DNA from 3 places in the Clostridium sp. TJA038 genome. Region 2 is predicted to be linked to each of the others. Evidence: predicted binding sites of a transcription regulator. Region 2 holds the regulator's gene; each other region holds the start of a gene.
The links. Region 2 encodes LexA, which represses DNA repair genes until DNA is damaged. Its sites were predicted from a motif close to CNAACANNTGTTNG; they were not measured.
Positions count from the first base shown of each region.

Region 1: a site for LexA is predicted at 2,664-2,677, ahead of uvrA (excinuclease ABC subunit UvrA). Genes of this name have one in related genera too.
Region 3: a site for LexA is predicted at 2,187-2,200, ahead of recA (recombinase RecA). Genes of this name have one in related genera too.

Region 1 covers NZ_JBZEFA010000002.1:188,194-193,077, reverse strand. Annotated here, with positions in the region: gene recQ (DNA helicase RecQ) at 1-1,516, shown strand, start outside; gene AC4FQV_RS06755 (cyclic nucleotide-binding domain-containing protein) at 1,574-2,245, opposite strand; gene uvrA (excinuclease ABC subunit UvrA) at 2,884-4,884, shown strand, end outside.
Region 2 covers NZ_JBZEFA010000001.1:1,038,913-1,043,796, forward strand. Annotated here, with positions in the region: gene AC4FQV_RS04845 (tyrosine recombinase XerC) at 747-1,751, shown strand; gene AC4FQV_RS04850 (hypothetical protein) at 1,807-2,196, opposite strand; gene lexA (transcriptional repressor LexA) at 2,364-2,975, shown strand; gene AC4FQV_RS04860 (hypothetical protein) at 3,143-3,430, opposite strand; gene AC4FQV_RS04865 (hypothetical protein) at 3,496-4,401, opposite strand; gene AC4FQV_RS04870 (methionine gamma-lyase family protein) at 4,586-4,884, opposite strand, start outside.
Region 3 covers NZ_JBZEFA010000001.1:554,624-559,507, reverse strand. Annotated here, with positions in the region: gene rny (ribonuclease Y) at 1-812, opposite strand, end outside; gene recA (recombinase RecA) at 1,120-2,166, opposite strand; gene pgsA (CDP-diacylglycerol--glycerol-3-phosphate 3-phosphatidyltransferase) at 2,301-2,891, opposite strand; gene rimO (30S ribosomal protein S12 methylthiotransferase RimO) at 2,875-4,212, opposite strand; gene AC4FQV_RS02660 (FtsK/SpoIIIE family DNA translocase) at 4,281-4,884, opposite strand, start outside.

The sequences.
Region 1 (4,884 bases), on a different contig from region 2:
CTATATATTAGATTATTTAAAAGAAAATAAAGATGTTTCAGGAATTATTTATTGTGCTACTAGAAAAGAAGTTGATTCTTTATATGAAAGTATAATTTCATCAGGTATGGAATGTACGAAGTATCATGCGGGACTTTCTGATGAAGAAAGAAAGAAAAATCAAGAGGATTTTGTTTTTGATAAAGTAAATATAATGATTGCTACTAATGCCTTTGGAATGGGGATAGATAAGCCTAATATAAGATATGTAATTCATAACAATATGCCTAAAAATATAGAGGCTTATTATCAAGAAATAGGAAGAGCAGGAAGAGATGGAGAGAAGTCAGAGTGTATTCTTCTTTTTTCACCAGGAGACCTTCAAACTCAAAAATATATAATAGAAACTGGAACTTTAAATCCAGAAAGAAAAATAAATGAATTAAGCAAGTTACAGACAATGATGGATTTAGTTTATTCTAATGGATGTTATAGAAAGTTTATTCTTAATTATTTTGGTGAAACATTAGAAGAAGACTGCAATAATTGTAGCAATTGTGAAATAGAAGGAGAAATAGTTGATAAAACCATAGATGCACAAAAGGTTATATCTTGTGTTTATAGAATGAAAAGACCTTTTGGCATAGGGGTAATAATAGATGTTTTAAGAGCATCAAAAAATAAAAAAATAATTGATTTAGGCTTAGATAAGTTAAGTACCTATGGAATAATGAAGGACTATTCAAAGGATAAGCTTAAAGATTTTATAAATACTTTAATTTCCCATAGATTTATAGATTATACTGGAGAATATCCTGTAGTTAGATTAAATAAAATATCTATTGAGGTTCTTAAAGGAAATGAAAAAGTTATGTTTAAGGAAAAAAGAAAGCTTAAAAAAGTATATAAAAATAATGAATTATTTGACCTTTTAAGAACTTTAAGAAGAGAAATAGCTTTAGAAGAAGGGGTTCCTCCATATATAGTATTTGGGGATAATACTCTTAAGGAAATGAGCGTAAGAATACCAGTAAATGAAAATCAACTTTCAGAAATAACAGGAGTTGGAGAAAAGAAAATACAAAAATATGGAGAGGTATTTATAAAGGTAATAAAGGAATATGTTAAAGAAAATAATATAAATGTTAAATGGGAAGAAGGAGAAAAGGTTAGTAAGGAAGATATGGATAAAAAATTAAAGAGAAATAGTGGTAAGAAAAAATCCTTTGAAATTACTATAGATATGCTTAAAGAGGGAGAAAAACTTTATGCTATTGCAAAGGAAAGAGAGTTATCTATAACAACACTTCTCTCTCATATTCAACAATATTTAGAAGAAGGAAATAAGATAGATTTTGAAATAGATTTTGATTCATTATTTTCAAAAAAAGAAGAAGAATTAGTATTAGATGCCATAAAGGAAGTAGGTTATGGAAAGTTAAAGCCTATTAAGGAAAACTTAAAAGAAGAGGTTTCTTATGAAAAGATAAGATTTATAGTTACTAAATTAGTAATAAATAATTTAAATAAAGAGTAATCTGTAATAAAAAAATCCCTAGTTTTATTATGCTTTTTAGCTTAATAAACTAGGGAATTATTGTTTTAAGTCTATGCAAAGGCTTTCTAAAGCTTTTATATTTAAAATTTTTATTTCATTTTTTTCTTTGCTTATTATTTTATCTTCTATTAATTTATTTAAAGTTCTATTTAAATGTCTATAGCTTGTACCTAAAAGTTCTGCTAAGTTTGAATAATTATCTATAGTTATTATGTGTTCATTTCTTGCTAAAAGGTAATTTGCAAGTTTGGTTTCTAAATTATATGTAATTGTTATTGAACTACTTACAGAACATCTTTCTAATTTTTTTGAAAGATTTTTAGTTATATACATAAGAAAGTTTAAATCTTTAAGGGCTATATTATTTACTTCCTTAACAGGAATAGCAATACAAAGACTTTTACATAAGACCTTTATACTACAATTAGCTCTTACCTTTGATATAACTTCTAAATCACCAATTAATTGAATTGGTTCGTAAAATTCTAAAAGTAAAGACTTACCATTTGGCAAGGTTTTATAAACCTTAGCTTTTCCATGAATAAAAAAGTATAAATATTTAAGTTCTTCATTCATAAAGCAAATGTGTTCATTCTTTTTAAACATATGTAATTCTAATAAGGGGATAATTTCCTTCGGGAAAATTGATTGAAGTTCATATTTATATATTAATTTCATTAAAATTTCTCTATCATTTATAAGTACCAAGAGTTTATACCTCCTAAAGAAGCCGATATTATAAGACATATGTCATAACTATACCTATAGTATATATGATAAAATAGTCCTATTAATAGGTTAAAGAGAATATTTAATAAATTAACAATAAAATTGCCTTAATACTTTAAATTCTATAAAAGAGTGATAGCATTTATATATGCTATACACTCTTTATTTTTTGTTATCAGATGTTAGAGGTGTAAAATGTTGAAAGCTTAGGCATTAATAAATCGTCTGGAGGAGTCTTAAAAACAAATTTATTAATGCCTAAAGAAATGACTTTAAAAGTTACTTCAATATAATTTATGAAACAGAATTTTGTATTATTCTAAGATTATGAAAATAATAATGATTATTATATAAAGAATTTGACATATAAATTTTAGAGAATTAAAATATTTGTATACGAACTTACGTTTGCTTTTTTAGAATATACAAAGTATTATTTATAAATAATAACTTTTAGTGTATATAATAAATAAGCTTTAAAGACATAATAAAATAGAAGTTTGTTTTACAAGAAATTAAAGAGAAAATTAATTATATAAAAATATAAAAGAAGGGAGAGCTACACACTTAAAACTTATTTTATTACAAAGTTTATATAGTTTTAGTAGCAGAGTTTTATGAAGGACAAAATAATAATAAAAGGGGCAAAAGTACATAATTTAAAGAATATAAGCTTAGAAATTCCAAGAGATAAGCTTATTGTATTTACAGGACTATCAGGTTCTGGTAAAAGTTCCTTAGCCTTTGATACTATTTATGCAGAGGGGCAAAGAAGGTATGTAGAATCTTTATCATCTTATGCAAGACAATTTTTAGGACAGATGGATAAACCAGAGGTTGAATCAATAGAAGGTTTATCTCCAGCCATATCTATAGACCAAAAAACCACCTCTAGAAATCCAAGGTCAACTGTAGGTACAGTAACAGAAATTTATGATTATTTAAGATTATTATATGCAAGAGTTGGAGTACCTCATTGTCCTAAGTGCGGAAAAGAAATATCTCAACAATCTGTTGACCAAATAGTAGACAAAGTTATGGAACTTCCAGATAGAAGTAAAATAATGATTTTAGCACCAATAATAAGAGGCAGAAAAGGAAATCATGAAAAGGTTCTTGAAAATATAAAAAAACAAGGTTTTGTTAGAGCGAGAATAGATGGAGAAATTTATGACTTAACAGAGGATGAAGTAAAGCTTGAAAAAAATATTAAGCATAATATAGAGGCAGTAGTAGATAGAATAATTGTTAAGGAAGGAATTGAAGGAAGATTAACAGATTCTATAGAAACTTCTCTTAAAATGGCAGATGGTTTAGTTTTAGTTAGTTTAATAGGAGGAGAGGATAGACTTTATAGTGAGCATTTTGCTTGTGCTGATTGTGGAATAAGCATAGAGGAGTTATCTCCAAGAATGTTTTCTTTTAACTCTCCTTTTGGAAAGTGTGAAAGATGTGATGGGTTAGGAACTTTAATGGAAATTGATGAAAATTTAGTTGTTCCTAATAAAGATTTAAGTATAAGAGAAGGGGCAATTTCTACTTGGGGAGATGCAAGACTTAAGGAGGATGCTTGGACTTATTCTGTTCTTAAGGCATTAATGAAGAAATATAATTTTGATTTAGATACTCCATATAAAGATTTGCCTAAGAAGGTACAAGAAGTTTTAATGTATGGAGAAAAGGATAAATTAAAGGTTACATATAAAAAAGAAAATGTAGAATCAGTTTATAATCATTCCTTTGAAGGAGAAATAAACAATTTAAGAAGACGATACATGGAAACAGGTTCAGATGCTTTAAAGGATGAAATAGAAAAGTATATGAGTGATAATCCTTGTCCTAAATGTAAAGGTGCAAGACTTAAGCCTGAAGCTTTAGGGGTTACTGTTGGAGGAAAAAATATATTTGAGTTTACTAAATTAGCTATAAGAGAAGAACTAGATTTTATAAATTCTATTAATTTTTCAGAAAAAGATAAAATAATAAGTAATCAAATAATAAAGGAAATTCAATCTAGATTAAGCTTTTTAATAAATGTAGGATTAGATTATTTAGATTTAGCAAGAAAGGCAGGAACTTTATCAGGAGGAGAAGCACAGAGAATAAGACTTGCAACTCAAATAGGTTCTCAACTTATGGGAGTTTTATATATACTAGATGAGCCTTCAATAGGACTTCATCAAAGGGATAATGATAGGCTTATTTCTACATTAAAACAACTTAGAGACCTTGGTAATACACTTATAGTTGTAGAACATGATGAGGATACTATGAGAGAAGCTGATTATATAGTAGATATAGGACCAGGTGCAGGGGAACATGGTGGAGAAATAGTTGCTAAAGGAACTTTAGAGGAAGTTATGGCAAATGAAAATTCTTTAACAGGAAAATATTTAACAGGAATTAAAAGAGTTGAACTTCCAAAGGAAAGAAGAAAAGGGAATGGAAATTTCATAACTGTTAAAGGAGCTAAGGAGAATAATTTAAAAAATATTAATGTAAAATTTCCTTTAGGAACTTTAACTATGGTTACTGGAGTTTCTGGTTCTGGAAAAAGTACTTTAGTTAATGAAATTCTTTATAAGGGATTAAATAAGATAGTAAATAAAGCTAAGGAC
Region 2 (4,884 bases):
AGTAATACACACATATGTTTACTTAAAGTATTACTTTATAACTTCGCTAAAAATATTTGAAGAGATAGAAGGGTAAATAAAAACAATTTAATTTTAAAAACAAAATTCTTTTTCGTAATATATTAATTTTTTAATATACGTTCTTTTAATTTAAAAGACATATATTAAAAGTTAGTATGAGATAAAAGGTATAAACTAAAGCAAAAGTTGGTTATGATTTTTATAAAATCTTTATAAGTTTTATTTGTTTTTATATATAATAAATATTTTTTTGGTATATTTTGTTAAAATTACCCCAAAACAACTTCGCTAAATGTATATTTAGCGAAGTTGTTTTGATTTTCAACCAAAAACATGCTAAAATTTACTCATAAAATAGTTTTGAAAGGAATTTTACTATGATTAAAGAAGAAAATCATTTCAAAAATTTTCAGTATCCTAATGATATAAAAGAATTACTAAAGGTGGAATTAAGCAACTCTGATTTAGATAATTTAGATAAAATATATAATTATTACGATTCTCAAAATATAAATAGAAACTATGAAGAATTAATAGAAGATATTTATATACTGACATTTAAAAGAAATCTTTCTTTTAAGGAGCTTTCTAAAATTTACAAAGTAAATGAAAGAATTATAAAAAGATGGATAAAAGAACTTGCTTTAGATGATTTAATAAAAGAAAAAAACAACATCGATTCTGTTAAAAAAACAAATTTGAAAAATGATTCTAAGGTAGAAATTATAGATAATAAAAATTTCAAATTTGATTTTTTAGAGAAATCGAAGCATCCTAAAAGAGTTATTGAATTTCTAAATTACTTAGAAAACATAAAAGGAAAATCAATTAATACTGTAGATGCCTACTCTGTTGATTTAGGCTTATTTTTTAAATTTTTAAAGATTTATAAAGGTTTAGAAAATAATATATCCTTTGAAAATATAGAAGAAGTTGATGCCTCTAACTTAGATGATAATTTTATAAAAAATATAAGTTTATCTGATATATATGCATTCTTAGCATTTTTAGAAAAAGTTAGAAATAATAGCACTTATGCTAGAGCTAGAAAAGTAGCAACCTTAAAATCATTTTTTAAATTTTTAAGTTCAAAACTAAAGTTAATCCAGGAAAACCCTACAGAAGAATTAGAATCTCCTAAAATAAATAAAAGGCACCCTGTCTATTTAACCTTAGAACAAAGCATAGCTGTTTTAAACTCTATGGACAAAAAAAATAAAAATTATTACAGAGATTATTGCATATTAACTTTATTTTTAAATTGTGGAATGAGATTATCAGAACTTTGTAATATAGAAATAGATAAAATCAAAGGAGATACTTTAACAATTATAGGAAAAGGAGATAAAGAAAGAACCGTTTATTTAAATGAGGCTTCTATTAAATCTATAGAAAATTATTTAAATAATAGAAATGATTCTAAAGCTAGTGAGGAATCAAAAAAATATTTATTTTTATCAAGTAAATATAGACCTATAAATAAAAGAAGCGTTGAAATTTTAGTTAAAAAACATATAGAAAATGCAGGATTTAAAGATCAAAAATATACTCCTCACAAACTTAGACATACAGCAGCAACTCTTATGTATAAGTACGGAAATGTAGATATAAGAAGTTTACAAAATATATTAGGTCATGAAAATATATCAACAACTCAAATATATACTCATGTAGATGATGAAAGATTAAGAGAGGCAGTAAAAACAAATCCACTCTCTAATTTAAAATGATAAAAACAAGGCACTAGAACATATGTTCTAGTGCCTTGTTTTTATCATTTTTTCTTTATTTATCTTTTATTTTAAGTTTTCTAACCCCTGGAAAAACTTCTTCAGTCATTTCTTCCATAGTTAAATCATCATTAAAATCTATATCTTCAAGATATTCAATATGTTCAAAAGCATCTTCATAATCTTCTTGCTTAGCTAAGTATTCTTCCCAAGTTTCCTCTGTAAGAGCTTCCTCAAAGTCTTCTTCCTCTTCCCTCTCTTTTTCAACAAGTATTTTTAGAGTTTCTTCAATTTTCTTATTCTCCTCAACTTCCTTTGCTATATCAGCTATTCTTATGGCCTTTGTATCTATTCCTTCCATTTCTAAACAATCACCACAATTATCGCAAATTCTACCTTTATATATATCGCAGTAATCATCATTGTTAAATACTTTTTTATCCATAAAGTTCACCTCTTACTTAAAAATCATCTTTTCATTATAACAAAAATATTATTCTTTATCAAATAAAAGTTAATTAAAATTAGTTTTTATAGACATGAGAACATAAGTTTGCCATACTTCTTCTACTGTGGTATAATATTACCAAAGAATCGTGAGGTGCAATTGCTATGATTATTAATGAAAATTCAGATAAACAAACTCAAATATACAACTTTTTAATTGAATTTACAAAATCAAAAGGTTATCCACCTTCAGTAAGGGAGATTTGTCAAGCTGTAAGCTTAAAATCAACTTCAACTGTACATGGTCATTTAAAAAGATTAGAAAAAAAAGGGTTAATATATAGAGATCCAACTAAGCCAAGAGCTTTAGAAATTATAGAATTATCTAAGGAAGATAAAGAGCTAATAGATATTCCTATTATAGGTAAAGTTACAGCAGGAATGCCTATTTTAGCTACAGAAAATATAGAGGATATGTTCCAAATGCCTATAAATTACGTAAAACATAATAATGATTTATTTATTTTAAAGGTTACTGGAGATAGTATGATAGAGGCAGGAATATTAGATGGAGACTTAGCAATAATAGAACAAAAGAATATAGCTTCAAATGGTGATATTGTTGTAGCTTTAATAGAAAACGAAGCTACCATAAAAAGATTTTTTAAAGAAAATGAATTTATAAGACTTCAACCTGAAAATAAAAATTATCAACCTATAATAGTTGAAAACTGCTCTATTCTTGGAAAATTAGTAGGTATTTATAGAGCTTATTAAATAAAAAAATACATGTAAGTTTTTTACAGAAAATGTAGGGAAATTTGTGAAAAAACAAATTTCACTACATTTTTTTATATTCTTACTATTAACTTAATATTAATCCCCATTCTATTAAAAATTTATATACAAAATTATATATACTATATTTAAATAAATCATCTGAATTATTCTAATTTATATGGTTTGTTTAAATGTAAACTTAAAAGATATTCAACTAATTCATTATATTCATGTAAATCTATTTCAAAAGGCTCCCACTCAGCACTTCTTGGGCACCACCCTTTTCGAAATAAAGAATTTAATATTTTAATACTAGGAATAGTTTTATCAAATTGAGGCCTTAATAGCATTCCAGTATCAACTACTAAATCTCCTAATGTACCAATTTTATCTATGAATTCTCCATTTGAGCCATAAGCTTCTGGAGTTAAAAAATATCTTACCTTTCTCATAACTCCTCCTTTTATTTATTCTATAAATTCAAACACTTTCCTAGGAATTTCTTTAATTTAATAAATTAAGATTTTAACTTGTTTTCTAATAATTCTTTTTCATATTTTAATGTTTTTATATCTAATTCTAAGGACTTTCTTTCTAATTCTACTCTCCTTTCAAAATCTAACTTCATTTTCTCTTCTGCTTTTATTATAGCATTAGAATATTTATTTTCTAATAATTCAATTTCTTTTTTATGGTCCTTTCTTAAAGAATCTATAAAAGATTTTAAGGAGATAAGTTCCTCTTTATACTCTTTTTCTTTCTCTATATAAAAAGTTAATTTTTCTTCAAAGGCTTCTTTTTCAATTTTTAAAGATTTTATTTTATTTTCCTTATCTTTTATAACTTCTTTTTCCTCTTCAACCTGATTTTTTAATTTTTCATTTTCCTCTTTTAGTCCTTCTAATCCCTTTAAATAACTTATTTCTTCTTTATTTTTCTCGATTAAATCATAATTTCTAGAAACTAATTGAGATAAAGTACTTTTATCTTTTTCTAAAATCTTTATACTCTCTTTAAGGTTAACTATTTCCTTTTCTTTTCCCTTATTTTCTTCTTTTATTTTTTTATCCTTCTCTAAAAGTTCTTCCTCTCTTCTCTGCAATCTCTCTATAGTAACATCTTTTATAGAAAGTTTTTTAACAAATTCCTCTTCCGCTCTTTTACTAGCATCTTCACTCATTTGCAAAGAAGTTAAAAACAATTGATTTATCTTATTTAAATAATCTTGAAAGGATTCTATCTCTAACTTTCTTTCAACTAAAGTAGCCTTAGAATTTTCTAACTCATAAAGAGAAATTAAAGCATCTAAACATTGTCCTTGATTCCCAAATTCATCAGAAGCTATTTTTTTAAATTTATCAAAGGTTTCCTCAGTAACTCTAAAACTTTTTACTTTTAATTCTTTATTTTTATTATCTTCCAAAACGTTCTTCCTTCCTTTTAAAGTAATACATAATGTAATACATTATATGTATTACAAATTTCAAACAATTTACCCTTTATTTAATTATATATTAAATAAATTTTTATTTCTATAAAAATAAAAAAAATAGGTTATTATTAAATTATTAATAATAACCTATTTTCTAATTTATTAATAATATTTTTTACTTAAAAATATTATTTAACGCTATTAACACTCCAATTTTCGCATGGTCAAAAGTTAATCCACCTTGTAGATAAGCTATATATGGTTCTCTAATAGGTGCATCAGCTGAAAGTTCTATAGAAGAACCTTGAATAAATGCCCCTGCCGCCATAATAACTTCATCTGAGTACCCTGGCATAGCCCATGGCTCACATTCAACAAAAGAATCTATTGGAGAAGCATACTGAACTCCTTTGCAGAACTTAATAAGCTTTTCTTTATCATTAAATTTTATAGCTTGAATTATATCACTTCTCT
Region 3 (4,884 bases), 480 kb from region 2:
TGAATTCTTCCATCTACAATTAATTTCTCTAAAGCTATTCTTGCAACTTCTCTTCTAATTGGATCGAAGCTTGAAAGAATAACAGCCTCTGGAGTATCATCTATTATTAAATCAACCCCTGTTAATGTTTCTAAAGTTCTTATATTTCTACCTTCTCTTCCGATGATTCTTCCTTTCATCTCATCGTTAGGTAAGGCAACAACATGTACTGTTGTTTCAGAAACATGGTCTGCTGCACATCTTTGAATAGCAGTAGTAATTATTTCTCTTGATTTTTTATCAGCTTCTTCTTTGGCTTTAGTTTCAAGTTCTTTAATCAGCATAGCTGATTCATGTTTTATTTCTCTTTTTACTTCATCTAATAATAATGTTCTTGCCTCTTCACTTGAAAGATTAGAAATCCTTTCAAGTTCTGATCTTTGTTCTCCGTATAAACTTTGTACACGTTCTTCAAGGTCTTGAATTTCTATAGACTTTTTATTTATGCTATCTTCTCTTTTTTCAAGCATTTCACCTTTTTTATCTAAAGATTCTTCTCTTTGTATAAGTCTTCTTTCAAATCTTTGAATCTCGTTTCTTCTATCACGAGTTTCTTTATCAAGATCTGCCCTTAATTTGTGCACCTCTTCTTTAGCTTCTAATATGGCTTCTTTTTTCATTGATTCAGCTGCTCTTTTAGCCTCCTCAAGTGTTAAGTTTGCTTCTTTTTCTAAGCTTTCCACCCTATTTTGTGAAGCTTTCTGTATAAGAGTGTATTGAATAAACCCTACTACCCCTAATATTATTATTCCTATAAGTATTCCTACTATCATATAAACACCTCCTCGCTTATTCTCTCTATAAAAACACTTCGCGTAGAAAGGTGTCATACTATTCTCACTGTAATTTTTTTGAATATGATAAACCAGTATTTGTTATTATTGTATAGTAATTTTAAACTTATGTCAAGATTACCCCTTGCCTATATTATATGCTAAAAAGCTTATATTATTCTTTATGTAAAAGGGTAATGAAAGCTTTTTTAAGTACTTTGTCTGTTAAATTTATAGATTTTAAAGCTTTTTTATTCTATCAACTGATAAAATTTTAATAAAAAAAAGATAAGGAAACCTTATCTTTTTATTCTTCCTTTTCTTCCTTTTCCTCTGAAACTTCAATAGCTTTTGCTAAAGGAAGAGAATATTTCTCTCTTATTTGATTTTCTATATCTAAAGCAACGGCTGGATTATCTTTTAAGTACTGCTTAGCATTTTCTCTTCCTTGTCCTAATCTTATATCTCCATAAGAGAACCAAGCTCCACTTTTTTGCACTATATTTTCCTTTACTCCAACATCAACTATATTACCTTCTTTTGATATTCCTTCATTATACATTATATCAAATTCAGCTTGTTTAAAAGGAGGTGCAACTTTATTTTTAACTATTTTAACTCTTGTTCTATTACCAGTTATTCCATCACCTTGCTTTATTGAATCTATTCTTCTTATATCCATTCTAATTGAAGAATAGAATTTCAATGCTCTACCTCCTGGAGTAGTTTCTGGATTACCAAACATTATTCCAACCTTTTCTCTTAACTGGTTAATAAATATTACTACACAGTTAGATTTATTTATTGTACCTGTTAATTTTCTTAAAGCCTGTGACATTAATCTAGCTTGAAGTCCCACATGAGAATCACCCATTTCTCCTTCTATTTCCGCTCTTGGAACTAAAGCTGCAACAGAGTCTACAACTAAAACATCTATAGCTCCTGATCTAACTAAAGCCTCTGTAATCTCTAAAGCCTGTTCTCCTGTATCTGGTTGTGAAACAACTAAATCATCTATATTAACACCTAATCTTTTTGCATAAACTGGGTCTAAAGCATGCTCTGCATCTATATAAGCTGCTGCTCCACCTAATTTTTGAGCTTCTGCAACTACATGTAGAGCAACTGTTGTTTTACCTGAACTTTCAGGACCATATATCTCAATTATTCTTCCTCTTGGTACTCCACCAATTCCTAAAGCTATATCAAGGTCTAAACAACCTGTAGATACTGCATCCATTTGAGGAGAACCTTGCTCTCCAAGTTTCATTACAGAACCTTTTCCAAATTGTTTTTCTATTTGCCCCATAGCCATTTCAATAGCTTTTAATTTATCTTTATCTATATTTGCCATACTTAACCTCCTTGAATAACCGAACATAAGTTCTACTATTATTATAATATAAACAAAAAAAAAGTCAATATAAACATGAAGTCCTAAAAGAACCTCATGTCTTAATAATTGACTATTTTTCAAGTTTTAAACCCTTATCTATAGGTATTTATAACATTTTTATTTTTTCTAAAGTAATCTACTCCAGAAATTATTGTTATTATAACAGCTAAATATAAGAATATATTAGGAACATAAGTAAAGAAGTTTCTTAAAAAGCTACTTCCAGCAACTAAGTCCATAATTCCTGGTGAATTTATTATATTTACTTGTAATAATAAAAGCACTATAGCTATTATTTGTATTACAGTTTTTATTTTTCCCCACCAACTAGCAGCTATAACTATTCCTTCTGAAGCAGCTATAGTTCTTAATCCTGATACAGCAAATTCTCTAGCTATTATTATAATTGCAGCCCATGCAGGAACTAATTGTAATTCAACTAAAGAGATAAGTGCTGATGTAACTAATAACTTATCTGCTAAAGGGTCCATAAACTTACCAAAGTTAGTAACTTGATTTCTAGATCTTGCAATATATCCATCTAACTGGTCTGTAACAGATGCTACTATGAATATAAGTGTTGCTATTATACTACTATAAGGCAAGTTTTGGGAAGCTATAAATACTAAGAATATGGGAACTAAAATTATCCTAATTAAAGTTAATTTATTTGCAAGATTCATTGCATACAACTCCTATTAAATCATATTCTAATGCTTTTTCAATTTTAACTTTACAAAACTGATCCTTTTTAGCTCCATTTCCTTTTACATAAATATAACCATCTATATCTGGAGCCATTTCATAGCTTCTTCCTATATAGTATTCTCCATTAAATTTTTCAATAAGAACTTTATATTCTCTACCTACTTTATTTTTATTGATTTCTTCTGATACTTCCTTTTGAAGTAGCATTATTTCTTCTTCTCTTTCTCTCTTAACTTCTTCATCAATTTGATTTTCCATTATAGAAGCTGGTGTTCCTTCTTCCCTTGAATAAGTAAATACTCCAACCTTGTCTAATTTATATGTTTTTATAAAGGATTTTAATTCTTCAAAGTCCTCACAAGTTTCTCCTGGGAACCCAACAATTAAGGAAGTTCTTAAAACTATGTTAGGAATATGCTTTCTTAAATCTTCAATTTTTCCTATAATTTCTTCTTTTGTAGTTTTTCTACCCATTCTCTTTAAAACATTGTTACTAATATGTTGTATAGGTAAATCTAAATATTTACACACTTTCTCATTTACTGCTATTTCTTTTATAAGCTCATCATATATAGCTTCAGGGTAGCAATATAAAACTCTTATCCATTCTATTCCTTCTATCTTAGATAACTCTCTTAAAACAATATGAAGTCTCTTTTCACCATACAGGTCTACCCCATAATTAGTTGTATCTTGTGCTATTAAAATAAGTTCCTTCACACCTGATTTAGCTAAGCTTTGTGCTTCTTCTACTATGCTATCTAAATTTCTACTTCTAAATTTCCCTCTAATTTTAGGAATAATGCAGTAAGTACAGAAATTATCACATCCTTCTGCAATTCTTAAATATGCAGTAGCTTTATCTGTTGTTATAAGTCTTAGTCCCTCATTAATTGAAACATCACTGTAATTTATAGCTTTTATCTTTTCTTTATTTCCATTTATAAAGTTCATTATGGCTTCATTTATTTTAGCATAATCATTAACACCTAACATTATGTCTATTTCAGGCATTAATTCTAATAATTCATCACCATATCTTTGGGTTAAGCATCCTGTAGCTATAAGTAACTTACAGTTATGACTTGTTTTATATTTTGCCATATCTAATATTGTGTTTATGGATTCTTGTTTAGCTTTTTCTATAAATCCGCAAGTGTTTACTATTATTATATCTGCTTCCTTTGGATTATTAGTAAGTTCATACTCATTTTGTACCATGCCAAGCATTATCTCTGAGTCAACCCTATTTTTGTCACAACCTAAACTCACCATTCCTACCTTATATTTTGCCAAATCTACTTCCTCCTACGTTTAAATATATATCTTTTATTTTAAAACTCTTTTTTAAATTAAACAAGTTTTTATTTAATATTTTCTATTTCATCCTTACTAATAAGAACTTGTCTTGGTTTACTTCCATCTCTTCTAGAAATAACACCACATTCTTCTAATTCTTCTATTATTCTTGCCGCTCTGTTAAATCCTATTCTTAATCTTCTTTGTAAATAAGATGCAGATGCTTGACCACTTTCTACTACAATATCTATAGCTTCATCTAAAAGTTCATCTCTATCTCCTTCAGAATTTCCTTCTGAAGAAATAGCTACTGAATTTATATGTTCTAGTATTTCATCTTCATATTTAGTATCCTTTCTAGATTCCTTTATAAAAGATACCACATGTTCGACCTCTTCTTCTGAAATAAAAGCTCCTTGAACCCTTTGAGGTTTAGCTTCTCCTACAGGATAAAATAACATATCCCCTCTTCCTAAAAGTTTCTCTGCTCCTGCTGAATCTAAAATTGTCCTAGAATCTATCTGACTTGAAACTGCAAAAGATATTCTAGATGGTATATTAGCTTTAATAACTCCTGTTATTACATCTACAGAAGGTCTTTGCGTTGCTATTACTAAATGCATTCCTGCAGCTCTAGCCATTTGAGCAAGTCTACATATATAATCTTCT